One region of the Streptomyces sp. NPDC091271 genome, then DNA from elsewhere that is predicted to be linked to it. Evidence: riboswitches for the same ligand, from Rfam matches in the RefSeq annotation. Region 1 holds a riboswitch; the other holds the start of a gene.
What was found. Region 1 has a riboswitch for S-adenosylmethionine ahead of ACIQM3_RS23055 (aminotransferase class V-fold PLP-dependent enzyme). Riboswitches for the same ligand answer to the same signal wherever they lie in the genome.
Positions count from the first base shown of each region.

Region 2: another riboswitch for S-adenosylmethionine. It lies ahead of thrC (threonine synthase); the one in region 1 lies ahead of ACIQM3_RS23055 (aminotransferase class V-fold PLP-dependent enzyme).

Region 1 is NZ_JBIVVD010000005.1:412,652-426,738, reverse strand. It holds gene ACIQM3_RS23080 (heme-copper oxidase subunit III) at 135-755, shown strand; gene ACIQM3_RS23075 (c-type cytochrome) at 811-1,620, shown strand; gene ACIQM3_RS23070 (Rieske 2Fe-2S domain-containing protein) at 1,617-2,669, shown strand; gene ACIQM3_RS23065 (cytochrome bc complex cytochrome b subunit) at 2,666-4,291, shown strand; gene trpD (anthranilate phosphoribosyltransferase) at 4,417-5,481, shown strand; SAM riboswitch class IV at 5,566-5,683, shown strand; gene ACIQM3_RS23055 (aminotransferase class V-fold PLP-dependent enzyme) at 5,863-7,239, shown strand; gene ACIQM3_RS23050 (Lrp/AsnC family transcriptional regulator) at 7,313-7,594, opposite strand; gene ACIQM3_RS23045 (rhomboid family intramembrane serine protease) at 7,591-8,358, opposite strand; gene ACIQM3_RS23040 (hypothetical protein) at 8,510-8,752, shown strand; gene ACIQM3_RS23035 (NYN domain-containing protein) at 8,790-10,151, shown strand; gene ACIQM3_RS23030 (NlpC/P60 family protein) at 10,443-11,468, shown strand; gene ACIQM3_RS23025 (NlpC/P60 family protein) at 11,706-12,728, shown strand; gene ACIQM3_RS23020 (hypothetical protein) at 12,745-13,998, shown strand; gene ACIQM3_RS23015 (glycosyltransferase 87 family protein) at 13,955-14,087, opposite strand, start outside.
Region 2 is NZ_JBIVVD010000001.1:144,210-158,296, reverse strand. It holds gene groL (chaperonin GroEL) at 76-1,698, opposite strand; gene ACIQM3_RS00825 (cold-shock protein) at 2,032-2,238, opposite strand; gene ACIQM3_RS00820 (MoaD/ThiS family protein) at 2,688-2,963, opposite strand; gene thrC (threonine synthase) at 2,993-4,294, opposite strand; SAM riboswitch class I at 4,313-4,440, opposite strand; gene ACIQM3_RS00810 (glucosyl-3-phosphoglycerate synthase) at 4,594-5,544, shown strand; gene ACIQM3_RS00805 (trehalose-6-phosphate synthase) at 5,614-6,990, shown strand; gene otsB (trehalose-phosphatase) at 6,996-7,844, opposite strand; gene ACIQM3_RS00795 (DUF3263 domain-containing protein) at 8,045-8,305, opposite strand; gene ACIQM3_RS00790 (ABC transporter substrate-binding protein) at 8,320-9,597, opposite strand; gene ACIQM3_RS00785 (ROK family protein) at 9,826-10,719, shown strand; gene nagA (N-acetylglucosamine-6-phosphate deacetylase) at 10,719-11,873, shown strand; gene ACIQM3_RS00775 (1-phosphofructokinase family hexose kinase) at 12,037-12,969, shown strand; gene ACIQM3_RS00770 (carbohydrate-binding protein) at 13,049-14,035, opposite strand.

The DNA of each region.
Region 1 (14,087 bases):
CGGATCGTACTCCGGCGGACTGCCTGTCAGCACCGGTAAAGACAGCGATTCGATGGGCCGTTCGGTGAGGACACACAGCGCTGACACACCGAACGGCACCCCCCGGAGTGAGGGCGGGATAAGCGACCGACATAATGTCGGTCGTGGCGACAGCAACGACAGTAGAAACCGGGCACGCGCACCCGTCGGTCAATCGGCCGAACCTCACCAGCGTCGGAACCATCATCTGGTTGAGTTCCGAGCTGATGTTCTTCGCGGCCCTCTTCGCGATGTACTTCACCCTGCGATCGGTGATGGGACCCGATCACTGGAAGGAGATGGCTCACCATCTGAACTTCCCGTTCTCGGCGACGAACACCACGATCCTGGTGCTTTCCTCTCTCACCTGCCAGCTCGGCGTATTCGCCGCGGAGCGGGGCGATGTGAAGAAGCTCCGCACCTGGTTCATCATCACGTTCGTGATGGGTGCGATCTTCATCGGAGGCCAGGTCCTCGAGTACACCGAGCTGGTCAAGGAGGCGGGTCTCTCCCTGTCCTCCGACCCGTACGGTTCGGTGTTCTACCTGACGACCGGCTTCCACGGTCTGCATGTGACAGGCGGTCTCATCGCCTTCCTGCTCGTCCTGGGCAGGACATACGCGGCCTCGAGATTCACCCATGAACAGGCCACAGCCGCCATCGTCGTGTCCTACTACTGGCACTTCGTCGATGTCGTCTGGATCGGCCTGTTCGCCACGATCTACATGATCAAGTAACCGGGCTCGCACCCACCCATCATCGACGCAGAAGATCCTGACACCGGGGTAATCCGTGAAAAAGCTCTCCGCACGACGACGCCATCCGCTGGCGGCGGTCGTCGTACTACTCCTCGCGCTGGCGGCTACCGGGGGGCTGTACGCCGCGTTCGCGCCTGCGGGTAAGGCGCAGGCCGACGAAACCGCCCAGTCCCTCGCCATCGACGAGGGCAAGAAGCTCTACTCCGTGGGCTGCGCCAGCTGCCACGGATCCGGCGGTCAGGGCACCACCGACGGGCCGTCCCTCGTGGGCGTCGGCTCCGCCGCCGTCGACTTCCAGGTCGGTACCGGACGCATGCCGGCTCAGCAGCCGGGTGCCCAGGTCCCGAAGAAGAAGGTCATCTACACCCAGGCCGAGATCGACCAGCTCGCGGCGTACGTCGCGTCCCTGGGCGCCGGTCCGATCACGCCGACCGGAAGCCAGGTCGACCCTGCCGGCGCGGACGTGGCCAAGGGTGGTGACCTGTTCCGCACCAACTGCGCGCAGTGTCACAACTTCACCGGCAAGGGCGGCGCGCTGACGAACGGCAAGTACGCCCCGGACCTCGAAGGCGTGAGCCCGAAGCACATCTACGAGGCCATGCAGACCGGCCCGCAGAGCATGCCCTCCTTCCCGGACAGCACGATGCCGGAGCAGGAGAAGAAAGACATCATCGCGTACATCAAGACCGTCAACGGTGATGAGTCGGAGGACCCCGGTGGGCTCTCGCTCGGTGGCCTCGGCCCCGTCAGCGAAGGTCTCTTCGGCTGGATCTTCGGCCTGGGCGGCCTGATCGCCATCGCCGTATGGGTCGCGGCCCACACCGCTAAGGCCAAGAAGTCATGAGTAGCCAACAGATTCCAGAAGAGAACCTGCCGGTAGAGCAGGGCACCGCGCACGGCGCGGTCGAGGGTGCGGGCGACCCGTTCGCCGACCCGGGGCTGCCGGCCCACAAGCCGCGCATCCAGGACATCGACGAACGGGCTGCGAAGCGCTCCGAGCGCGCCGTCGCCTTCATGTTCACGCTGTCCATGCTGGCGACGGTCGGCTTCATCGCCTCCTACGTCATCTTCCCGGTCGACCAGATCGTCTACATCTGGCCGTTCGGCCACGTGAGCGCGCTCAACTTCTCCCTGGGCCTGACCCTGGGCCTGGCGCTCTTCCTCATCGGCGCGGGGGCCGTCCACTGGGCGCGCACCCTGATGTCCGACGTGGAGGTCGCCGACGACCGGCACGCCATCGAGGCGGAGCCCGAGGTCAAGGCCAAGGTCATGGCCGACTTCGCGGCCGGTGCCAAGGAGTCCGCGATCGGGCGGCGGAAGCTGATCCGCAACACCATGTTCGGTGCGCTGGCCCTGGTGCCGCTCTCCGGTGTGGTGCTGCTGCGCGACCTCGGTCCGCTGCCGGAGAAGAAGCTCCGCAAGACCCTGTGGGCCAAGGGCAAGCAGCTCGTCAACATGAACACGATGGAGCCGCTGCGTCCCGAGGACGTCGTCGTCGGTTCGCTGACCTTCGCCATGCCCGAGGGCCTGGAGGAGGACGCGCACGACTTCCAGTCGCAGATCGCCAAGGCCGCCCTGATGATCATCCGCATCGAGCCGGACAACATCAAGGACAAGCGCGAGCGCGAGTGGGCCCACGAGGGAATCGTGGCCTTCTCCAAGATCTGCACCCACGTCGGCTGCCCGATCAGCCTGTACGAGCAGCAGACGCATCACGTGCTCTGCCCGTGCCACCAGTCCACCTTCGACCTCTCCGACGGCGCCCGCGTCATCTTCGGTCCGGCCGGTCACGCCCTTCCGCAGCTGCGGATCGGCGTGAACAGCGAGGGCAACCTCGAGGCGCTCGGTGACTTCGAAGAGCCCGTCGGTCCTGCCTTCTGGGAGCGCGGATGAGTACTGCGACAGACACACAGCGCAAGGCGCCCGCCGGTGAGCGGGTGGCCGACTGGGCGGACGGCCGGCTCGGCATCTACGGCCTGGCCAAGGCCAACATGCGCAAGATCTTCCCGGACCACTGGTCCTTCATGCTCGGTGAGATCTGCCTCTACAGCTTCATCATCATCATCCTCACGGGTGTGTATCTGACGCTGTTCTTCCACCCGAGCATGAACGAGGTCGTCTACCACGGCTCCTACGAGCCGATGCAGGGCATCCGGATGTCCGAGGCCTACGCCTCGACGCTGGACATCAGCTTCGACGTCCGCGGTGGTCTGCTCGTCCGGCAGATCCACCACTGGGCAGCGGTGATCTTCCTCGCCGGCATGTTCGTGCACATGTTCCGGGTGTTCTTCACCGGCGCGTACCGCAAGCCGCGTGAGATCAACTGGCTGTTCGGCTTCCTGCTGTTCGTCCTCGGCATGTTCACCGGGTTCACCGGCTACTCGCTCCCGGACGACCTGCTCTCCGGTACGGGTGTGCGCTTCACGCAGGGCGCGATCCTGTCGATGCCGATCGTGGGCACGTACATCTCGATGTTCCTGTTCGGCGGGGAGTTCCCCGGGACCGACATCATCGCGAGGTTCTACTCGATCCACATCCTGCTGCTGCCCGGCATCATGCTCGGGCTCGTGGTCGGCCACCTCATCCTGGTGTTCTTCCACAAGCACACGCAGTTCGCTGGTCCGGGAAAGACCAACAAGAACGTCGTCGGCATGCCGCTGCTGCCGGTGTACATGGCCAAGGCGGGCGGATTCTTCTTCCTGGTCTTCGGCTTCATCGCGATCATCGCGGCGATCGCCTCGATCAACCCGATCTGGGCGCTCGGCCCCTACCGTCCCGACCAGGTGTCCACGGGTGCCCAGCCGGACTGGTACATGGGCTTCGCCGAAGGCTTCGTCCGTGTCATGCCGGGCTGGGAGATCAACCTCTGGGGCCACACGCTGGTCCTCGGCGTGCTGATCCCGCTGGTCCTCTTCGGTGTGGTCCTCGGGGCACTCGCGATGTATCCGTTCATCGAGTCCTGGATCACCGGGGACAAGCGCGAGCACCACATCCTGGACCGTCCGCGCAACGCCCCGACCCGCACGGGCCTCGGCGTCGCCTGGGTGACGATCTACTTCGTCATGCTGATCGGCGGCGGCAACGACATCTGGGCGACCCACTTCCACCTGTCGCTCAACGCGATCAGCTGGTTCGTACGGATCGCCTTCTTCGTCGGCCCGGTCCTGGCGTTCGTCGTCACCCGGCGGATCTGCCTCGGCCTCCAGCGCCGCGACAAGGAGAAGGTGCTGCACGGGCGCGAGTCCGGCACCATCAAGCGCCTGCCGCACGGTGAATTCGTCGAGATCCACGAGCCGCTCAGCCCCGGCCAGCTGCACACGCTCACCGCGCACGAGCAGTACAAGCCGGTCGAGATCGGCCCGACGGTCGACGAGAACGGTGTCGAGCGCAAGCCGTCGGCGCTGCAGAAGCTCCGGGCCAGGCTCAGCAGGAGCTACTACGGCGAGGACAACCAGATCGCCAAGCCCACCGCCGAGGAGTACAAGGAGATCACCAGCGGCCACGGCCACCACTGATCACCTCAGCTGACCGCCACAGCAGGAGCCCCGTCCATCCGATGGACGGGGCTCTTCGCTGCCCCCGGGCCTGGATAGGGTGGGATGTATCCCTTGTATCGGCTGTGGACCCCCAGGAGCGGACCATGAACGTTGTGACCCCGGACGGCGGCGACAGCGTGGCGGCCCGTACCTGGCCCGGCGTGCTGACCCCCCTGCTGCGCGGTGAGCACCTGGGCGCGGACGACACCGCGTGGGCCATGGACCGCATCATGAGCGGCGAGGCCACGGACGTGCAGATCGCCGGCTTCGCCGTCGCGCTGCGGGCCAAGGGCGAGACCGTGGACGAGGTCACCGGACTCGTCCGCGCCATGTACGAGCACGCCCACACCATCGAGGTGCCCGGCCGCACGGTCGACATCGTGGGCACCGGCGGCGACATGGCCAAGACGGTCAACATCTCCACCATGTCGGCGATCGTCGTCGCGGGGACCGGCGCGAAGGTCGTCAAGCACGGCAACCGGGCGTCCTCCTCGGCGAGCGGGGCGTCCGACGTGCTGGAGAAGCTCGGCGTCAACCTCGAACTGACGCCGCAGCGCGTCGTCGCAGTGGCCGAGGAGGCGGGCATCACCTTCTGCTTCGCCGTGAAGTTCCACCCCGCCCTGCGGTACGCGGCCAGGGCGCGCAAGGAGTTGGGCACACAGACCACCTTCAACATCCTGGGCCCGCTCACCAACCCGGCCCGGGTGCGTTCCCAGGCCATCGGGGTCGCCGACCCGAAGATGGCGCCCATCGTCGCGGGCGTGCTGGCGGACCGGGGGAATTCGGCGCTCGTCTTCCGGGGCGACGACGGCCTCGACGAGCTGACCACCACGGCGACCTCGCGGGTCTGGATCGTCCGCGACGGCACCGTGCGCGAGCAGGCATTCGACCCGCGCGACGTCGGCCTGGACCTGGTCCCCGTCGAGGCGCTGCGCGGCGCGGACTCCTCGTACAACGCGGATGTGGCCCGCCGGCTGCTCGACGGGGAGACCGGCCCCGTACGCGACGCGGTGCTGCTCAACTCGGCTGCCGCACTGGTCGCGCTGGACCCGGGCGAGGGCTCGCTGGACGAGCAGCTCTCGGCCGGGATCGCGCGGGCCGCGCGGTCGATCGACTCGGGTGCGGCCAGGAGCGCGCTGGAGCGCTGGGTGGCGGCCAGCAACGCCTGAGTGCGCACGGTGTGAGCAAGGGCGCAGTCCGGATCGCGGACTGCGCCCTTGCGCGTCACCGTGGGTATGGCAAGATGCTGCGCAGGTCATGAGTGACAGCGACTACGGCCCCGGCCCGCTGTCCGGCAACCCTCCGTCCGTGGCGGGGTGCCCCGGGTGAAGACCAGGCCGCAGGCAGCGAGGTCTGTGGCAAGCGCGGGCCCCTCGGCATCGTTGGATGCCACCCCTTGGGGTCCTGGTCCCAGGGAGTCTTCTGTGAGCAAGCGAATGCGATAGGGCTCCAGCCCTTCTCCGCACACCCTTTTCTTTCCTTCCCCGCGCCGCTGCGTCCTGTCGGACTGCCCGCGTGTGGATCTCGCCTGCCTTTTACGGGAGTTCGCCATGTCTGTCTCCACCGCTGCCGTCGACCAGTCCATTTGTGCCCCGCTGCCGGTTCTGGGTGCCGATGTCACCGTTCCGCTCGTTACCGGCGGAGACGTCACCTACGCCGCCCTCGACTACGCGGCCAGCGCCCCGGCGCTCAAGCGGGTCTGGGACGACGTGGCGGCCTACGCCCCGTACTACGGCAGCGTGCACCGCGGCGCCGGCTACCTCTCGCAGCTCTCCACCGACCTGTTCGAGAACAGCCGCGAGACCGTCGCGGAGTTCCTGGGCTGCCGCGCGGAGGACCAGGTGGTCTTCACCCGCTCGACGACCGACTCCCTCAACCTGCTCGCCGCCGCGCTGCCCGCCGACTGCCAGGTGTTCGTGTTCGAGACCGAGCACCACGCCTCGCTGCTGCCCTGGCGCGACGCCCGGGTGACCTACCTCGACGCCCCGCGCACCCCGGACCAGGCAGTCGCCACGCTGGAGCGGGCGCTGGCGGCCCGGGAGCCCCACGGCCCCGCACTGGTCTGCGTGACCGGCGCGTCCAACGTCACCGGTGAGCTGTGGCCGGTGAAGGAACTGGCCGCCGCCGCCCACGCACACGGGGCGCGGATCGTGCTCGACGCGGCGCAGCTGGCGCCCCACCACCCGGTGGACATCACCGAGCTGGACGTCGACTGGGTCGCCTTCTCCGGGCACAAGCTGTACGCGCCCTTCGGCTCGGGCGTCCTCGCCGGCCGCGCCGACTGGCTGGTGGACGCGGAGCCGTACCTCGCGGGTGGCGGTGCCTCCCGCAAGGTCGCCCGGCGCACCGACGGCGGCGTGGACGTCGAGTGGCACACCACCCCGGCCCGGCACGAGGCGGGATCGCCCAACGTCATCGGCGTCTACTCCATCGCCGCGGCCTGCAAGGCCCTGACCGAGGCCGGATTCGACCGACTGGTCGCCCGGGAGCAGCAGCTGGTGACACGGGTCCGTGAGGGGCTCGCCGACGTCCCCGAGGTGAAGGTGCTCTCGCTCTTCGGCGACGACGCCCCGAGGGTCGGCGTCATCTCCTTCGTGGTCGAGGGGTGGAACAGTTCGCACTTCGCCGCGGCGCTCTCCGCCGAGTACGGCATCGGGGTGCGCGACGGACTGTTCTGCGCTCACCCGCTGGTGCGGACCCTGCTGGGCAGCGAGCCGCAGGAGCCGGGTGAGTGCGGCGCGCCGGAGGCCGCGCCGGGGGAGAGGTCCCTCAACGCCATCCGGGTGAGCTTCGGAGCCGGCACGCCGGACGAGCACATCGAGAGGTTCCTGGGCGCCGTCCGCGAGCTCGTGAGCAAGGGCGCCCGCTGGAGCTACCGCACCGAGGAGGGCCGCTGCGTGCCCGACCGGGGTGCCGCGCAGGTCTGAGCGGGTCCGGACACGGCTCCGGCCGGGGACGGGAGGCTTGTCGCCCCGTCCCCGGCCGGAGCCGTACGCGGTCTCAGGCGTCGAGCCCGATGGCGAAGGCCGCCTCGAGGTCGTGCTGCGAGTAGGTGCGGAAGGCCACATGGGTGTCGGTGCCCTCGACGCCCTGGATCTTGCTGATCCGGCCCGGGATGACATCGGCCAGATCGTCGTGCCGGGCGACCCGGACCATGGCGATCAGGTCGTACGTACCGGTGACCGAGAAGACTTCGCTGACACTGTCCAGCGCGGCGATGGCCTCGGCGATCTCGGGAATCCGGTCCACGCTGGTTTTGATGAGCACGATCGCGGTGATCACGGCTGGCTTTCTCCCTCAGTGGCCGTGGCTGGAGACTTCACTCTAGTACCCCGGAACCGCACCCAGGCGTAGAGGAAGCCGGCCGCGAAACCCGCCACGTGCGCGAGGTACGCCACGCCCGGGCCGCTGCCCGCGCTCTGCGCCGCCAGCCACTGAAGGACGAACCAGAACACGAGCACGATCCAGGCGGGGAAACGCAGCGGCAGGAAGAAGAGGAACGGGAAGAGGCTGGTGACACGGGCCCGGGGGAAGAGATAGAGGAACGCTCCGAGCACCGCGGAGATCGCCCCCGACGCGCCGACCAGTGTCTGGTCGGAGTCCGCGTGCACCACGGCGTAGGCCACCAGTGCGAAGTAGCCGCAGGCGAGATAGAAGAAGGTGAACTCGGTGCGGCCCATGCGCTCCTCGGCCATGGCGCCGAACACGTAGAGGAAGAGCATGTTGCCCAGCAGGTGCAGCCAGCTGCCGTGGACGAAGAGCGCGGTCAGCGGGGTCAGGGCCGCGTGGACCGAGCCCTCCGTGAGCTCGGCGGGGATCACGCCCCACCGCTCGAAATACCCGGCCTGGGCGGCCAGCAGCGCGTCGGCACTTCCGTAGGCGGGGTTGAACCCGGAGAGCGGGCTGATCAGGAAGACCGCGCAGCAGAGCGCGATCAGCCCGTACGTGACCGGGGCGCCGCCCGCCGCGGCAGCGGCCCGGAGCTCTCCGGCCCGCCTCCGCCAGTGGACTTCCCGCCGATAGGTCACGTACAGAGCATGACGCACCAGGTGAGAACGGGACAGACCGCCTCGCCGTGCCGATAGGTATGCGCAAGGCCGTAGGGTTACAGCAGGACATCCGCAGTTCGACGGCGCACCGCGAGATCGAAGCCTGGGCACGCACGAGACTCGACGAACGACGAAAGAGGACGCAACGATGACGACGGTTCCCCAGCCGACGGACGGGACCCGCTGGCGCTGCACGCTCTGCGGCAACCTGACCCGTTTCGATGTGACGCGCTCCTCCAAGGTCGTGGAGTACGTGCATCTCGACCTGGCCGGGGAGTCGAGTGTCGAGGAGCGCGAGGTGGTCAGTGAGACCATCGAGTCGGTGCGCTGTCGTTGGTGCAACGCCGTGGACCAGATCGAGCTGGTCGACAGGCCTGGTGCCGACTCCTGACGGGGCCGTGCGGACAGACATATTGGGGTGATGGATGGTGGAGCAGCCGACAGGCGGCGCCGGACCGGCCGACGCGGCCGACGGCACCGCGGAGTCGCTCGACCGTCCGCTGCCCGAGGGCGTGCGCCGCAAGGTGGTGGCGCTGGTCTCGGACGCGTTCGGCGGTCTGACCGTCGGCGAACTCCCCGCCCAGCTCCGGCAGTACGCCCGTTTCACCCCGAGCAGGCGGGCCAAGTTCGCGGGTAACGCGATGGCCGCGGCCCTGGAGAGCGACCCGGTGTTCCGCCGGCGCATCGGTGAGCGGATCGGCCAGACCCAGCCGGAGCTGGCCGATGCCCTCGGGTCCGGTGCCCCGCCCGCCGCCGCCGACCCCGTCGATGTGGCGGCCGCCGCCTATGTGCTGCGGCCGGCCGGCTGGGTCAAGCTGGTGGCCGCGGCCGGCGAGGAGGTCCAGCGGGCCCACGCCGAGCGTGCGGACGAGGAGGCCAGGCGCGAGCTGCAGCGGCTGCGTGAGGAGCTCGACCGCGCCCGCGGCCAGACCAGGGCCGACACCGAACGGCTTCGCTCGGAGCTGGACGCCTCCCGCAAGGAGGCCGACTCCCTGCACCGCAAACTGCGCAGCGCGCTCAGCGAGGTGAAGCGCGGAGAGGCCGCTCTGCGCAAGGCCGGCGTCGAGACCGACGCCGTGCGGGCCGAGGCCGCGGCCCAGGTCTCCGCGGCCGAGAGCGAGTCCCGCCGGCTCAAGGCGCGGCTGGCCGAGGCCGAGGCCTCCGTCGAGGCGGGCCGCCGGGCGGCCAGGGAGGGGCGCTCGGTCGAGGACATGCGGCTGCGGCTGCTCCTGGACACCGTGCTCGACGCGGCACAGGGGCTCCGCCGCGAACTGGCCCTGCCCCCTTCCTCGCTCCGCCCCGCCGACAGTGTCGAAGCTGTGGAGCCCGGGCGGATGTCACCGAAGGACATTGCCGCCAGGGCCCTTTCGGAGACCGACCCGGCGCTCCTCGACCAGCTGCTCGCCCTGCCGCAGGCGCATCTGATCGTCGACGGCTACAACGTCACCAAGACCGGCTATCCGCAGATGCCCCTGGAGAAGCAGCGGTTGCGCCTCCTCGGCGGCCTCTCGGTCCTCGCGGCACAGACCGGGGCCGAGATGACATGCGTCTTCGACGGCGCCGAACTGGCCGCCCCCGTCCTGCTCGCACCACCGCGCGGGGTCCGCGTCCTCTTCAGCAAGGCGGGCGTGACCGCGGACGAGCTGATCCGGCAACTGGCGCGTGCCGAACCGGCGGGCAGGCCGGTCGTCGTGGTCTCCACAGACCGTGAAGTCGCCGACGGGGTGGCGAAGGCCGGTGCGCGACCGGTCGCGTCCGCCTTGCTCCTGAAGCGCCTTTCGCGCGTCTGACGCGTCATGTGAGGCATGAGTGACTTGTCGGAATTTTTGGAACGTACCGTCAAGTCGCCGCTACACGCAGTGTGATGAAAGTAAAGAAGTGCCTGGTGTGACGAGATTTTGCTCGTGAGGATTTGAACTGATCACAAGATGGTCACTAGGGTCAGGCCTCGAACCTTCGCACGGTTGATTGCCCACCCGGGGTGACGGCGAAGGAACCGCCGAGTCCGTGACGTGCACGGAGCCGGGGATTTTTTCCCCCACAGCCCGGTAGGCGGCTCGAGGAAGAAGGAGCTCGCCTTCGTGGCGTCCCACCGTCGTCCCAAGCAGCCGAGCCGCACCCGCGTGACCGTGCTCACCGCGACCGCCGCCGCAGCCGTGGCCCTGACCTCCCAGGCCGCGCACGCCGACCCCAAGCCGACCAAGAGCGAGGTCAAGGCGAAGGTCGACAAGCTCTACCACGAGGCCGAGGTCGCCACCGAGAAGGCCAACGGCGCCAAGGAGCAGCAGGACAAGCTCAAGAAGCAGGCCGAGGCGCTCCAGGACAAGGTCGCCCGCGGCCAGGACGAGCTCAACACCCTGCGCGGAGAGCTCGGTTCGCTCGCCACCGCGCAGTACCGCTCCGGTGGTCTCGACCCGTCGGTCCAGCTGCTGCTCTCCTCGGACCCGGACAGCTTCCTCGACCAGGCCTCCGCGCTCGACCAGCTGACGGCCAAGCAGGCCGAGTCGCTGCAGAAGATCCAGGCGAAGCAGCGCACCCTGGCGCAGCAGCGCAAGGAGGCCGAGGGCAAGCTCGCGGACCTCGCCGACGTCCGCAAGTCGCTGAACGAGAACAAGAAGAAGTACCAGGGCAAGCTCGCCGACGCGCAGAAGCTGCTGAACACCCTCACGGCCGCCGAGCGCGCCAAGATGGCCGAGGACGAGCAGCGCGCCAGCCGCGCCGCCGGTGACCGGGTCGACCTCGGCAACGAGGTCCCCGCCTCCGCCCGTGGCGCCGCCGCCCTCCAGGCCGCCTCCACGCAGCAGGGCAAGGCGTACGTCTCCGGTGCCACCGGCCCCAACGCCTACGACTGCTCGGGTCTGACCCAGTGGGCGTACGCCCAGGCCGGCGTCCAGATCACCCGCACCACGTACACCCAGATCAACGACGGTGTCCGGATCGGCCGCAGCGCCCTGAAGCCGGGCGACCTGGTCTTCTTCAACAACACCTCGCACGTGGGCCTGTACGCGGGCAACAACCAGATCCTGCACGCCCCGAAGCCCGGCGCCGTGGTCCGCTACGAGTCGATGGACTACATGGGCACCTTCCAGTTCGGCGTGCGCGTCTGACGCCCGAACGGGCGAATCGCGGTACCCCTCGACGGAGCCCCGCCCCACCGGAGACCACAGGTCACCGGCGGGGCGGGGCTTTTCCGTCCCCTTCCCGCCCGCGGCGTGGCCTTTGGCCGCGGTGCAGCCGTCCGGTTACTGTCTGCGCTGCCGTGCAGCTCCCGGTCGTCGGTCCGCCCGTCCCGGGCGGCAGGGGCTGCGCACATCTGCGTACAGCGGAAGGGAGTGCGGCTTCCTGTGGTCTCGCATCGCCGCCCCACCGGGCCCGGCCTCAACCGTGGCGTCCGGGCCACCGTCCTGTCCGCCGCCGCGGCCACCGCGGCGGCCGGCCTCCAGGCCGCACCCGCGAGCGCCGTGCCCGAGGAGACCCACGGGACGGCCAAGGCCGCGGTCGACCGGCTGTACGGGGAGGCCGAGCGCGCCACCGAGCAGTACAACGCCGCCCGGGAGAGCCTCGGCCGGCTGCGCGGCCGGATCGCCAGGGCCCAGGACTCGGCGGCCCGGACGCAGGAGGGCGTCAACCGGATGCGGGCCTCCCTCGGCTCGATGGCCGGCGCGCAGTACCGCTCGGGCGGCATCGATCCCTCGGTCGCCCTCCTGCTCTCCTCGGACCCGGACACCTTCCTGGACCGGGCCGCCGCGCTGGACCGCGCGGGCGAGCGCCGGGCCGTGACACTGCGCAAGCTCCATCACGCCCAGCGGAAGATCGCGCAGAGCCGTGCGGAGGCCGCCGGGGCCCTCGCCGCCATGGAGCGGGAACGCGCGGCGGTGGCGCGCCACAAGCGCACCGTGGAGGGCAAACTGGCCCGGGCCCGGGAGCTCCTGCACACCCTGCCGGCCACCGACCGCGAGTCCCTCGGCCGCGCGTCCCGCTCAGGCCCGTCCGAGACGCTCACCGCCGGGGCCCCAGCCTCCGCGCGCGGCCTGGCGGCTCTCATGGCGGCCCGGCAGGCCCTCGGCCGTCCGTACGTCTGGGGCGCCAACGGGCCCGCCGGGTTCGATTGCTCCGGGCTGATGCAGTGGGCGTACGCGCAGGCCGGTGTCGGCCTGCCGCGGACCTCGCAGGCACAGCGGTACGCCGGCCGCATGGTGCCGCTCGCGCAGGCGCGGCCGGGCGATCTGGTCGCCTACCGCGCGGATGCGAGCCACATCGGGATGTACGCGGGAAACGGGCAGGTCATCCACGCCCCGTACCCAGGGGCGCCGGTGCGCTACGACCCCGTCGGCATGATGCCCGTCTCCTCGGTCACCCGCGTATGACCGTACGATCGGCCCGATGGCTGTTCGGACGCAGGACGCGCGGCGGGAGCGCACCCGCAGACGGAGCACGGCGGGCGCCGTGCTCGCCGCTCTGCTGCTCGCGTCCGCCTGCGCCGGTCCCGGGGACACCGCCACCGGCATCACCGCGCGGGAGGTCGGCGCCGCCCTGGACCGCCGGGCCGAGGCGGTCATGGAGCACGACACCGACGCCTACCTGGCCGCGCTCGACCCCCGTGCCGCCTCCTTCCGGGCCGCACAGCGCACCGAACTGAGCAACCTCGCCGACGTACCGCTGGAGTCGTGGGCGTACAAGGTGAACGACGTGACCGACGAGGGTGCGGACCGGGTGACCGCCGAGGTCGAGCTGCGCTACCGGATCAAGGGCTACGACATGGCCCCCATGTCCTCCTCGCGCACGGTGGAGCTGGTCCGCCGGGGGGAGGGCGGCAGCTGGTACATCGCCGCCGACCGGGCCGCCGACGGCTCCCCGGGGCAGCTCTGGCAGCAGGGCGACGTCGAGGTCGTACGGGGCACGCACAGCCTGGTCCTCGGGGTCGGCCGGCGGGCCGCGGAGCTGCGCCGGATCGCGGCCACCGCGGACCGGGCCGTCCCTGCCGTCACCGGCGCCTGGCCGGAGCCCTGGGCGGAGCGGGTCGTGGTGCTCGTCCCGGAGTCCGTGGAGGACATGGCGGGGCTCCTGGACTCACCCGCGGCCAGCTACCGGGGCATAGCGGCAGTCACCACCGGCAAGGTCGGCGGAAGCGGCCGGGAGCCCGCGGACCGGGTGATCGTCAATCCGCAGGCCTACGGAATGCTCGGCGACTTCGGGCAGCGGGTCGTCCTCACCCACGAGACCACCCATGTGGCTACCCGGGCACACACCTCCGCCGCCACGCCCGTCTGGCTCTCCGAGGGCTTCGCCGACCGGACCGCCTACCGCCAGGAGAGCCGCACCGCCCCGGAGATCGCACCGGAGCTCGCCGAGGCCGTCCGGCGCGGTGAGCTGCCCGCGCGGCTTCCGACCGACGAGGACTTCGGCTTCGGCGAGGACGCGGCGAAGCTCTCCCGGGCGTACGAGGGCGCCTGGCTGGCCTGCGAGCTGATCGCGCGGGACTGGGGCGAGGAGGAGCTGATCGCCTTCTACAAGGCCGTGGGGAGCCGTTCCGAGCGGGACGGCGCCGTCGAGCAGGCCATGCACACGGTGCTCGGCACCACGCCCCAGGACTTCACGGCGCGCTGGCGGGAGTATCTGCGCACCCGGCTGGGCTGACCCGCTCCGCCGCGCGCCCCCTTCCCGCCCGCGGCACGGTGTCCCGCCAGAGCCGCCGCCCGGCGCTCAGCGTCGCGGCGAGCAGCAGA
Region 2 (14,087 bases), on a different contig from region 1:
GGCCCCCGGGAACGAATCCCGGGGGCCGGCGTCGTACGGATACCGCGGTACCGCCTGGAGCTGCTGATCCGAGGATCAGAAGTCCATGTCACCGCCCGGCATGCCGCCCGGAGCGGCCGCAGAGGCCTTCTCCGGCTTGTCGGCGATGACGGCCTCGGTGGTGAGGAACAGCGCGGCGATGGACGCGGCGTTCTGCAGAGCGGAGCGCGTGACCTTCGCCGGGTCGATGATGCCCTCGGCGATCATGTCGACGTACTCGCCGGTCGCGGCGTTGAGGCCGTGACCGATCGGCAGGTTGCGCACCTTCTCGACGATGACGCCACCCTCGAGACCACCGTTGACGGCGATCTGCTTGAGCGGGGCCTCCAGCGCGAGCTTCACGGCGTTGGCGCCCGTGGCCTCGTCACCGGTCAGGTCGAGCTTCTCGAAGACGGCCGAGGCCTGGAGCAGAGCCACGCCACCACCGGCGACGATGCCCTCCTCGACGGCGGCCTTGGCGTTGCGCACCGCGTCCTCGATGCGGTGCTTGCGCTCCTTGAGCTCCACCTCGGTGGCGGCGCCGGCCTTGATGACGGCCACGCCGCCGGCCAGCTTCGCGAGGCGCTCCTGGAGCTTCTCGCGGTCGTAGTCCGAGTCGGAGTTCTCGATCTCGGCACGGATCTGCTTGACGCGACCCTGGACCTGGTCGCTCTCGCCGCCACCGTCGACGATGGTCGTCTCGTCCTTGGTGATGACGACCTTGCGAGCGGTGCCGAGCAGGTCGAGACCGGCGTTCTCCAGCTTGAGACCGACCTCCTCGGAGATGACGGTGCCACCGGTGAGGATGGCGATGTCGCCGAGCATGGCCTTGCGGCGGTCACCGAAGCCCGGAGCCTTGACGGCGACGGACTTGAAGGTGCCACGGATCTTGTTGACGACCAGGGTCGACAGCGCCTCGCCCTCGACGTCCTCCGCGATGATCAGCAGGGGCTTGCCCGACTGCATGACCTTCTCGAGCAGCGGAAGGAGGTCCTTCACGTTGCTGATCTTGGAGTTGACAATGAGGATGTACGGGTCGTCGAAGGACGACTCCATGCGCTCCATGTCGGTGGCGAAGTACGCCGAGATGTAGCCCTTGTCGAAGCGCATACCCTCGGTGAGCTCGAGCTCCAGACCGAAGGTCTGGGACTCCTCGACGGTGATGACGCCTTCCTTGCCGACCTTGTCCATAGCCTCGGCGATCTTGGCGCCGATCTCGGTGTCAGCAGCGGAGATGGAGGCCGTCGAAGCGATCTGCTCCTTGGTCTCCACGTCCTTCGCCTGCTCCAGCAGAGCGGCGGAGACGGCCTCGACGGCCTTCTCGATGCCACGCTTCAGAGCCATCGGGTTGGCACCCGCGGCGACGTTGCGCAGGCCCTCGCGGACGAGTGCCTGAGCGAGAACGGTGGCGGTGGTCGTACCGTCGCCGGCGACGTCGTCCGTCTTCTTGGCGACCTCCTTGACCAGCTCCGCACCGATCTTCTCGTACGGGTCCTCGAGCTCGATCTCCTTGGCGATGGAAACACCATCGTTGGTGATCGTGGGCGCGCCCCACTTCTTCTCGAGGACGACGTTACGGCCCTTGGGGCCGAGGGTGACCTTGACGGCGTCGGCGAGCTGGTTCATCCCGCGCTCGAGACCGCGCCGTGCCTCCTCGTCGAACGCGATGATCTTGGCCATGTGAAGTGGTCCTCCCGGACAGGGGTGGATTTCTCCGGACCGAGTGGCGCCCGCGACGGACGGCCAGCGTGCTCAGTGGTTCCTTGCCCCACCGAGCCTGCGGGCCTCACCGGCCCGGTCCAAGTTTTCTGTCACTCTCACCTGGAGAGTGCTAACGCCAATGATTAGCACTCGACCCCTTCGAGTGCAAGCGTCCTCTTCGCGATGTGGACAACCTGCGGGCGCGCCGGGAGCACCCCGCCGGACGGACGAGGACGCACGTGAGGCCCGTACCCCTGGCCGGGGTACGGGCCTCACGTGCGTGAGTAGTGTCGTTGGCCGACCGCGCCGAGCTCAGCCGACGGCGAGCTTGACCATGTCCGCCTGCGGCCCCTTCTGGCCCTGCGAGATCTCGAATTCAACTCGCTGACCCTCTTCGAGGGTGCGGTACCCGTCCATCTGGATCGCGCTGTAGTGGACGAAAACATCCGCACCACCGTCGACCGCGATGAAGCCGTACCCCTTCTCCGCGTTGAACCACTTGACGGTGCCCTGAGCCATGCCTAACTCCCCTATTACTGGCCCTTGCACGAGCACCGCACTTCGCGGGCCCGGGTCAGAACTCACCCTCCGACAGGAGAGGGTGGCGTGCGCCGGAACGCGTCGACCGCGGCCGAATGTATCTGCCCAACTGCCCTCTGCAACAGGTCAATCGGACGAGAATTCTGGGCACAGGTGACCGCACGCAATGGGGGGATTCACAAGATTCCAGGGCAAGTCGGGCCTGACAAAGGCGACTTATGCCACAAGGCGTTCACTTACTTTGGCTGCTTCTTGTCGCGGCCGGGCGCATTCTCATATGCGGGCGGCATGGGCAGCTGCGGGGACTTCCCCAACTGTACCGTGCTCAACCATGCAGAATGGCCCCCTCCGCTTCTCTCGCGGAGGGGGCCATGGTGCTCACGCTGTGCGGTCGGGCCGCCGATCGGGCCCGTGACCGTATGGGGGGATCAGCCTCCGGCGACGGCCGGGATGATCGAGACGCCCGCGCCGTCCGGGGTCTTCGCGTCCAGACCGCCCTCGAAGCGCACGTCGTCGTCGTTGACGTACACGTTGACGAAGCGGCGCAGCTTGCCCTGGTCGTCCAGGACACGGGCGCCGATGCCCGGGTGGTTCTGCTCCAGGGACGCGATGACCTCGGAGAGGGTCGCACCCTCGGCCGGGACCTCGGCCTGACCGCCCGTGTAGGTGCGGAGGATGGTGGGGATACGGACCTTGACGCTCATGTGGGTGCCTTCCTCGGTCTCTCGGGTGGTCAGTTGGCGGCGGCAGCGAGGCCGGCGTCGCGGAACGCGTCCAGGCTGGGCCTGATCGTCGCCGACAGGCCGGTCGTGGGGGCGACCGCGTCGAGCGTCTTCAGTCCGTCGCCGGTGTTCAGGACGACGGTGGTGAGGGACGGGTCGAGCAGGCCGGCGTCGATCAGCTTCTTCGTCACACCGACCGTCACCCCGCCCGCGGTCTCCGCGAAGATGCCCTCGGTGCGGGCCAGCAGCTTGATCGCGTCGACGACCTGCTCGTCGTTCACGTCCTCCACGGCGCCGCCGGTGCGCCGGGCGATGTCCAGGACGTAGGGGCCGTCGGCCGGGTTGCCGATCGCCAGGGACTTGGCGATGGTGTTCGGCTTCTGCGGACGCACCACGTCGTGGCCGGCCTTGAAGGCGGTGGAGACCGGGGAACAGCCCTCGGCCTGGGCACCGAAGATCTTGTACGGCTTGTCCTCGACGAGGCCGAGCTTGATCAGCTCCTGCAGCCCCTTGTCGATCTTCGTGAGCTGCGAGCCGGACGCGATCGGGATGACGAGCTGGTCGGGCAGCTGCCAGCCGAGCTGCTCACAGATCTCGTACGCCAGGGTCTTGGAGCCCTCACCGTAGTACGGCCGGAGGTTGACGTTGACGAAGCCCCAGCCCTCGCCGAGCGGGTCACCGATGAGCTCCGAGCAGAAGCGGTTGACGTCGTCGTAATTGCCCTCGATGCCGACCAGCTCGCCGCCGTACACCGCGGCCATGACGACCTTGCCCTGCTCCAGGTCGTGCGGGATGAACACGCAGGAGCGGAAGCCGGCGCGGGCGGCGGCGGCACCCACCGCACCGGCGAGGTTGCCGGTGGAGGAGCAGGAGAGGGTGGTGAACCCGAAGGCGCGGGCGGCCTCGACGGCGATGGCGACGACACGGTCCTTGAAGGAGTGCGTCGGATTGCCGGAGTCGTCCTTGACGTACAGACCACCGGTCACGCCCAGCTCGCGGGCGAGGTTGTCGGCCTTGACCAGCTTGGTGAAACCGGGGTTGATGTTGGGCTTGTCCGCGACATCGGCGGGGACCGGCAGCAGCGGCGCGTAGCGCCAGATGTTGTTCGGACCCTCGGCGATGCGCTTCTTCAGCTCTTCGGGGGAGCCGCTCGGCAGGTCGTACGCCACTTCGAGCGGCCCGAAACAGGACGCACAGGCGAAAATGGGGCCGAGCTCGAAACGCTCGCCGCATTCGCGGCAGGAAAGTGCCGCGGCGGGACCGAGGTCCACTGCGGAGGTATTGGTGTCGGCTGCAACTGTCTGCACGGCCATGATGGCGGAGGCCCTTTCTCCTCATCTTCCTTGCGACGTATTTCGCCACAAGACGGAATTGGCACCTTCCCCACCGTGACCTCGCGGTCGGCAGGAGGGTTGCCGGGACTTCAACGGGCCGTTCCCTCAGTCCCTCTGGATGAGCGCTATGGCACCGGACCATGGATCCGGGCGTTTATTCGCGGACCGACCCCGACATGCGAGGGTCATCCGCGTTGTTCAAGACTGTAACCGAAGCACCGGACGATTGAGATAGTCGTCCGAACCGCGAGATGGATCACATACAGGGAGTATCGACCGTGCTGGAAGAGGTGGAACGCTGGCTGACCAGGCGTTCCTGGTCTGCTGCCGACCGCCCGCTGGACCGGCTCACGGCCGCGCGGGCGAGGGATCCGCACCGCTCGCGCGTGAGCGTCGTCCTGCCCGCGCTGAACGAGGAGGCGACGGTCGGCGCGATCGTCGCGGAGATCCGGCGCGAGCTGATGGAGAAGGTCCAGCTCGTCGACGAACTGGTGGTGATCGACTCCGGATCCACCGACGCCACCGCCGACGCGGCGCGGCTGGCCGGCGCCCGGGTCGTGCACCGGGACGCGATACTCCCCCGGATCCCCGCCCTCCCCGGCAAGGGCGAGGTGCTGTGGCGATCACTGCTGGTGACCAGCGGGGAGATCGTCTGCTTCGTCGACGCGGACCTCAAGGACTTCTCCGCCGACTTCGTCTCCGGGATCGTCGGCCCGCTGCTGACCGACCCCTCGGTGCAGTTCGTGAAGGCCATGTACGACCGGCCACTGGGCGACGCCGCAGGCCAGGGCGGCCGGGTGACCGAACTGGTGGCCCGCCCGCTGCTCAATCTGCACTGGCCCCGCCTGGCCGGCTTCGTCCAGCCGCTGGGCGGCGAGTACGCGGTGCGGCGCTCCCTGCTGGAGCAGCTCCCCTTCCCCGTCGGTTACGGAGTGGAGCTGGGCCTGCTCGTCGACGCGCTGCACACGGTCGGCCTCGACGCGCTGGCCCAGGTCGACGTCGGCATACGCAAACACCGCCACCAGGACGGCCAGGCCCTCGGCCGGATGGCGGCCACGATCTACCGCACGGCGCAGCTGCGGCTCTCCCGGGGAGCCCTCGTACGCCCCGAGATCACCCAGTTCGAGCGGGGGCCCGACGGATTCGTCCCGCACACCCATGCGGTGGACACCGAGGAACGCCCCCCGATACGGGAGATCGCGGAGTACGCCTCGCGGAACGCGGCGTAACGGTTCCTCCCGCCCGGCTCCGCACACACTTCACGTTTGGCGGCTTCCCGAACGGGCTAGGTTCGGGACATGGTCTCCGAGCACGCTGCCCAGGTCCTCGTCGCGTCCAACCGCGGTCCGGTGTCGTACACACGGCGGGAGGACGGCACGCTCGACTCGAAGCGGGGCGGGGGCGGGCTCGTCTCCGGCCTCAGCGCCGTCGACGACAAGCTGTGGGTCTGCGCCGCCCTCAGCGACGGCGACCGCGAGGCGGTCCGGCGCGGTGTCTCCGAGCCCGGGGTCCGGATGCTCGACATCGACGCCGGGGTCCACGCCGACGCGTACAACGGCATCGCGAACTCCGTGCTCTGGTTCGTCCACCACATGATCTACCAGACGCCGCTGGAGCCCGTCTTCGACGCGGAGTTCCGCCGCCAGTGGGCCTCCTTCGAGGCGTACAACCAGGCCTTCGCCGAGGCGCTCGCCGAGGAGGCGGGCGAGGGTGCGGCGGTCCTGGTGCAGGACTACCACCTCTCGCTGGTCCCCGGCCTCCTGCGCGAGCTCCGGCCCGACCTGCGGATCGGGCACTTCTCGCACACCCCCTGGGCGCCCGTCGACTACTTCCGGCTGCTTCCCGACGACATCGGCGAGCAGCTGCTCAACGGCATCCTGGGCGCCGACCGCGCCGCGTTCCTCACCCGCCGCTGGGCGGACGCCTTCATCAGCTGCTGCACGGAGGTCCTGGGGGGCACCGGCCGCACCCGGATCGGGGTGCACGGGCTGGGCGCCGACGGGGACTTCCTGCGCCGCCGCTCCCACGAGGCGGACGTGGACGACCGCATGGAGATCCTGCGGGAACAGGTCGGCGCGGACCGGCGCACGATCGTGCGGGTGGACCGCACGGAGCTCTCCAAGAACATCGTGCGCGGCCTGCACGCCTACCGTGCGCTGCTGGAGGAGCGCCCCGAATGGCGCGAGCGCGTGGTGCACATCGCCTTCGCCTACCCCTCCCGGCAGGACCTCACGGTCTACCGCGACTACACGGCGGAGGTCCAGCGGGTCGCCGACGCGATCAACGCGGAGTACGGCACGGAGGGCTGGACCCCGGTCCTGCTCCATGTCGACGACGACTTCGCCCGCTCCCTGGCCGCGTACCGGCTGGCGGACGTGGCCCTGGTCAACCCGATCCGTGACGGCATGAACCTGGTCGCCAAGGAGGTCCCGGTCGTCTCGGACCACGGCTGCGCGCTGGTGCTCTCCCGCGAGGCGGGGGCGTACGAGGAGCTGGGCGAGGACGCGATCGTGGTCAACCCGTACGACGTCTCGGCCACGGCGGCGGCGCTGCACGAGGGGCTCACGATGGACCCCGACGAGCGCGGCGCCCGCTCGAAGCGCCTGGCCGCCGCCGCGACCGCCCTGCCACCGCAGCAGTGGTTCCTGGACCAGCTCGACGCGCTGCGGGCCTGAAGACCCTAGGACTGCGTGACGCGCCCGGCGATGGAGCGGAGCAGTTCCGCGACCGCCGCCGGGCCCGGAAGCAACAAGTCGGCGCGGTCCGCGAGTTCGGGGACCTCGGTGCCGCTGCACACCAGCAGACCCTTGATGCCCCGGGTGCGGAGCTTCTCCACGGCGGCGTACGCGGCGAGGTCGCCGAGGTCGTCACCGGCGTAGAGCACCGTCTCGGCGCCGGTCTCCTTCACGTACTCCTCCAGTGCCACGCCCTTGTCCATGCCCGGCGGGCGCAACTCCAGGACGAGGCGGCCGGGTTCGACGACCAGGTTGTGACGCGCGGCCAGGCTGCCCAGCGGAGTGCGCAGGGCCTCGAAGGCGGCCTGCGGGTCGGCGGCACGGCGGGTGTGCACGGCGACCGCGCGGCCCTTCTCCTCGATCCAGGTGCCGTCGTCCCCACCGGCCTCCTCCAGCACGGCGGGGAGCTCCGCCAGAGCAGCCGCGACGCCGGGGTCCGGCGGAGGGGCGTGGACGGTGGCGGTGGCGGCGTCCCAGCGCTCGGCGCCGTAGTGCCCCAGGACGACGAGGTGGTCCAGGCCCGGCGCCCCCGCGAAGCCTCCGTACCGTACGGCGGTGTCGGCCGGGCGGCCGGTGATCACGGCGACGGCGGCGACCTGGGGAGCGAGCGCGGAGAGGGCCGGGACGACATCGGGGTGCGCCCGGGACCGCTCCGGGTCCGGGACGATGTCGGCGAGCGTGCCGTCGAAGTCCAGCGCGACGACCGCACGGGCGGGCCGGGCCAGGAGTGCGGCGAGGCCTTCGCGGCCGGCCTGGGTGGACGGGGTCGGGATGGGGTGTGCCGAATTGCCCATGGCCCGAGCGTAGCGGTGAGCAGAACAAAACCCAGCCCAGCCGCCATCCCTGCGCCTCACCGGGGCAAAGCCCGGCCCGCCGTCATCCCTGAGGCTCACCGGGGCAAAACCCAGCCCCGCCGGCGTTTGAGGCGCGGGGTCGGGGACGGAGCCCCGGGAGGGCCGGGGCTCAGCGGGCGGAGCCCCGGGAGGGCCGGGGCTCAGCGCCGCCCCCGCCTCGCGTCCCGGACCCGCCGCAGCCGGTTCACCGTCACCGGGTCCGCCTCCAGCGCCCGTCGGTCCTCCAGGAGCGCGTTGAGCAGCTGGTAGTAGCGGACCGGCGAGATCCCCAGGTCTTCCCGGATCGCCCGCTCCTTCGCGCCGGGGCCCGGCCAGGAGCGCCGTTCCAGGGCCAGCACCGCGCGCTCCTGGTCGGAGAGCGGGGCAGCGGAGTCCGCGTCGTCAGCGGGAGGGCCGGTCATATGAACCAACCTACCTATTCGGCACTCTCCGCCTGCCGGGCCTGGGACGCGATCTCCACCAGCACGCTCTCCGGGCTGCCGCCGGGCTCGACCGCCGAGCCGATCTTCTCCTTGATGCTTTCGCTGGCCTGCGCCCACGACGTCTTGCCGAACGGGTACAGCTGCGAGTTCGGCAGCGCCGACAGGAACTCGCGCAGCTGCTTGTGCTTGCTGTCCGTCTCCATCGCGGCGGACGCGGTACCGGTCACGGGCAGCAGGTCGTACTGGTCGGCGAAGGCGAGGACGTTCTCGTCCGTGTAGGCGAAGTCGAGGAACTTGCCGATCTCCGCCCGGTGGCCGTTCTGCTTGAAGCCCATCATCCAGTCGGCCACGCCCATCGAGCCCTTGCTCGGCCCCTCGACCCCGGGCAGCGGGACCATGCCGACCTCGACGCCCTGCTTCTCGGCCTCCTGCATCAGCGTCGGGTGGCCGTTGAGCATGCCGACGTCACCCTTGGTGAACGCGTCGAAGGCCTTCGCCCGGTCGAGCTTCCCCGGGGCGACGGGGCCGGTGAGGCCCTTCCCCACGAGGTCGTTCTTCAGCCACTTGAAGGTCTCTATGTTGGCCTGGGAGTCGATGTTGTAGTTGCCGACCTCGTCCGTGTAGCCCCCGCCCCCGCTGAGCAGCCACATCAGGGTCTCGGCCTGGGACTCCTCCTGGCCGAGCGGCAGGGCGAAGGGGTAGGTCACACCGCGCTGCTTGAGCGCGGCGGCGTCTCTCTGGATGTCGTCCCAGGTCTGCGGGGCCCCGAGGCCCGCCTTGGCGAAGAGGCCCTTGTTGTAGAAGAGGAGCCGGGTGCTGGCCACGAACGGAAGGCCGTACAGAGTGTTGTCGACCTCGCCCGCGTCGGTGAGCGAGGGCAGGAAGTTGGACCCGGTGCGGATGGCGATCATCTCGTCGGCAGCGTAGAGCTTGTCCGCCTTGGCGTAGTCGGCGTACGCCCCGATCTGCGCGATGTCGGGGGCCTCGCCTGCCTTCACCATCTCGGCGACCTTGCGGTCGACGTCCTTCCAGGAGTAGACGCTGACCTCGACGTCGATGTCGGGGTTGGCCTTCTCGAACTTCCCGGCGACGTCGTCCCAGTACTTCTGGGAGCTGTTCTCCGCATTCGTGCCGTAGTCGGCCGCGACCAGCCGCAGGGTGACATCGCCGCCCCCGGTGTCCGAACCGCACCCCGACAACGTCGCCGTCATCCCGAATGCGGCCACCACCGCGGTCAGACCCACATAGCGCCGCTGCACAGCCTTGCCCATCCCTACATTGGTCGACGCGGACACCGCCGCTCCCGACGGCGAACCCGCGATACTGCCTCACGACCGCACGGAGGTCTACACCACCTGCGTATCGATTCGGCAATCTAGCAGGACCGTTTTGTATGGGTGCTCAACAAACCACGATAGTGGACTAGACCTTTTAGGGGTCGGCGGGCGAAACTGTCTTCCGTGAGACACGTCATCGCCCTCGATGTGGGCGGCACAGGAATGAAGGCCGCTCTGGTCGGGGCCGACGGCACCCTGCTCCACGAGGCGCGCCGGGCCACCGGCAGGGACCGCGGCGCCGAGGCCGTCGTGGAGACGATCCTCGGCTTCGCCGAGGACCTTCGCGCGTACGGCGAGGAGCACTTCGGCGAGGGCGCCGTCGCCGCCGGGGTCGCCGTGCCCGGCATCGTCGACGCGGAACGCGGGATCGCCGTCTACGCCGCGAACCTGGGCTGGCGCGACGTGCCCCTGCGCAAGCTGCTCGGCGAACGGCTCGGCGGCATACCCGTCGCGCTCGGCCACGACGTCCGGACCGGAGGCCTCGCCGAAGGACGGATCGGTGCCGGCCAGGGAGCGGACCGCTTCCTGTTCGTGCCGCTGGGCACCGGAATCGCCGGCGCCATCGGCATCGCGGGCACCATCGAGGCGGGCGCCCACGGTTACGCCGGTGAGATCGGCCACATCGTGGTCCGCCCGGACGGCCCCGACTGCGGCTGCGGCCAACGCGGCTGCCTGGAGACCCTCGCCTCGGCCGCCGCCGTGTCCAGGGCCTGGGCCGCCGCGTCCGGAGACCCCGACGCGGACGCCGCGGACTGCGCGAAGGCCGTGGCCTCGGGCGACCCGGCGGCCCTGCGCGTGTGGCGGGACGCCGTCGACGCGCTGGCCGCGGGGCTGGTCACCGCACTCACCCTGCTGGACCCCCGCACGCTCATCATCGGTGGCGGTCTTGCCGAGGCAGGGGAAACCTTGTTCACACCACTGCGTGCGGCTGTCGAGGAACGGGTCACGTTCCAGAAGCTGCCTCACATCGTCCCGGCGGCCCTCGGGGACACCGCCGGATGCCTGGGCGCAGGGCTGCTCGCCTGGGATCTACTCTCCACGGAGGTTTCCGCCTGATGGCCGGACGCGCAGACAGCACGGTTCTCGCAGGTGCCCGGGTGGTGCTTCCCACCGGCACCGTCGAGAACGGCCGGGTGATCATCGAGGGCACCCGGATCGCCGGCAGCACGCGGGAGGACACCCGGACCGTCGACCTCTCGGGCCACTGGGTGGTCCCCGGATTCGTGGACATCCACAACCACGGCGGCGGCGGCGCGTCCTTCGCCACCGGCACCGCCGAGGACGCCCTGACCGCGGTGCGGGCGCACCGCGCACGCGGCACGACGACCGTCGTCGCCTCGACCGTCACCGGCGAGATGGACTTCCTGGCCCGGCAGGCCGGCATGCTCTCCGAACTGGTCGAGCAGGGCGAGCTCGCCGGAATCCACTTCGAGGGCCCCTTCATCTCCCCGTGCCGCAAGGGCGCCCACAGCGAGGGCCTCCTCCGCGACCCCGACCCCGCAGAGGTCCGCAAGCTGCTCGACGCGGCGCGCGGGAGCGCCAGGATGGTCACCCTCGCCACCGAGCTCCCCGGCGGCATCGAGTCCGTACGGCTGCTCGCCGAGCACGGGGTGATCGCCGCCGTCGGCCACACGGACGCGACGTACGAGCAGACCGTCGAGGCGATCGACGCGGGCGCCACCGTCGCCACGCACCTCTTCAACGCCATGCCCGCCATCGGCCACCGCGCCCCCGGCCCGGTCGCGGCGCTGCTGGAGGACGAGCGGGTCACCGTCGAGCTGATCAACGACGGCACGCATCTGCACCCCGCCGCCCTGGAGCTCGCCTACCACCACGCGGGCGCCGGCCGGGTCGCGCTGATCACCGACGCCATGGACGCGGCCGGTGGGGGCGATGGCTTCTACGAGCTCGGACCACTCGCCGTCGAGGTCAAGGACGGCGTCGCACGCCTGGTGGAGGGCGGTTCCATCGCGGGCTCCACCCTCACCCTGGACACCGCGTTCCGCAGGTCCGTGACCATCGACCGGATCCCCGTCGAGGACGTCGTCCGGTCCATCTCCGCCAACCCGGCCCGGCTCCTCGGCCTGTACGACAAGGTCGGCTCGCTGGAACCGGGCAAGGACGCCGACCTGGTGGTCCTGGACGCGGACTTCGCGCTCAAGGGCGTCATGCGCCGGGGCGAGTGGATCCTGGAGCCCTCGGTCGGCTGACCGTCCGGGCCGGCCGACGGGCGGTTGAACACGTAACGAAGAGACGGCGGTTGTCCCGCGGACCTGGGACGGCCGCCGCCTCTTTGGCATGATCATCAGGGACGGCGCCGCCGGGGAGACGGCGCGTGGACAGGGACGATCAAGGAACCGGGGGCCGGTACAGGTGATACTGACCGTCACGCTGAACACGGCACTCGACCTGACCTACGCCGTCCCCGCACTCGTCCCGCACACCAGCCACCGTGTCGACGAGGTGACCGAGCGCCCCGGCGGCAAGGGCGTCAACGTGGCCCGGGTGCTCTCCGCCCTCGGCCACGAGACCGTGGTGACCGGCTTCGCCGGCGGCGCCACCGGAGCGGTCCTGCGCGAACTCCTCGGCGCACTCCCCCACCGCCCCACCGACGCCCTCGTCACCGTCTCGGGGAACACCCGCCGCACCCTCGCCGTCGTCGACCGCTCCAGCGGTGACACCACCCAGCTCAACGAGCCGGGCCCGCACATCGGCGCCGGCGAGTGGGCGGCCTTCCTCGGCACGTTCGGAGAACTGCTCCCCGGCGCCGCGGCCGTCGCCCTCTGCGGCAGCCTGCCCCCCGGCATCCACGTCGGCGCGTACGCGGAACTCGTGCGGCTCGCCCGCACGGCCGGCGTACCCGTGCTACTGGACACCGACGGCGAACCCCTGCGCCGCGGTATCGCCGCCCGCCCCGACCTCGTCAAGCCGAACGCCGACGAGCTCGCCCGGCTCACCGGCTCCCGCGAACCCCTGCGTGCCACCCGCGACGCCCGCCGCCGGGGCGCGCACAGCGTCGTCGCGTCGCTGGGCGCGGACGGGCTCCTCGCCGTCACCCCCGACGGCGTCTGGCGGGCCGCACCGCCGACCGCCGTACGGGGCAACCCGACGGGCGCGGGCGACTCCGCCGTGGCCGGACTGCTGTCCGCCCTCGCCGAAGGGCTCGGCTGGCAGGACCGGCTGACGCGCGCGGTGGCCCTGTCCACGGCGACCGTGCTGGCGCCGGCGGCCGGCGATTTCGACCGCGCCGCCTACGAGGACCTGCTGGCCCGCGTCACCGTCGAACAGGACGCGGCGGCCGCCTGAGAGGTCCCCGGGAACGACCGCGTCCCGGCTCGCTGGGCGATGACCGGGACGACGGTGGTGCGATTTTCTGAGCGGCGGATCAGTCCTTGACGTGACCCGACTTCAGCGAGAGCTGGTCGAGGTTGGCGTCGCACGAGTCGCCCTCGTTGCACGACAGCATCAGGGTGTTCGACCCCTTGTCGAGCTGCACGTACGCGAACGTCCTGGTCCAGCCCTTCTCCAGGTCACCCTCCGCGGCGTGCGCGAAGTTCGTCATGTTGATGGACCGGGGCGCCTCGTCGTTGACGGTCAGGGACGTCTTGGCGTCCTTGCCCGGCACGCCGTACGTCACGAACAGCGTGTACGCACCGCTCCGGGGCACGTCGACCGTCCAGGTCGCCGACCGGCCGACCTCGTTGAGGCTGATGTACTGGCCGTTGGCGCTCTTGGCGCCCTTGACCGTGTTGTCCAGCGAGGCCGTACCGCCGAGCGTCAGCGTCGCCGCGTCCTGCTCGGGCAGGTCGACGGGCTCCTTGGACGGCTTCGCGGACTTCTCCGGCTTCGGGGAGTCCTCGACCTCGTCGGCCGGACCCGCCGACGATCCGGCCTCGTCCTTCTTGCCGTCGCTGTCGTCGCCGGTCATCAGCGCCGCACCGATGCCGATGAGCACGACCGCGACCACCGCGACGGCCGCGATCAGCAGCGCCTTGGTGTTGGGGCCCCCACGGCCGGGACCGCCGTTCCCGCCGGGCACCGACCCGTGCTGCGCGGTCACCGCACCGCCGGGGTAGGTCTCCGGCGCCGCGTACTGCGGGTTCGGCTGGCCGTACTGGGGCTGCTGGCCGTACTGCGGCGGAGGCTGCTGGCCGTACGCCTGCTGCGGCGGTACCTGCCCGTACTGGCGCTCACCGACCGTCCGCACCTGGTTGTAAGACGTTCTGGGCACGCCGGGCTGCGCGGCCGGACCCGGGTAGCCGTATCCACCCTGCCCGGGCGGCTGTGCGCCTGCCGCCCGTCCGTCCTCGTACAGATAGCCGAACGGATCGTCGTCCTCGGGCTTGCTCGCGCCGTTGTTTCCGGCCGTCATCCCTGGGTCACTCCTCACCATGTCGCCAGCCGTCGCCGACCGGCCGAGCCTA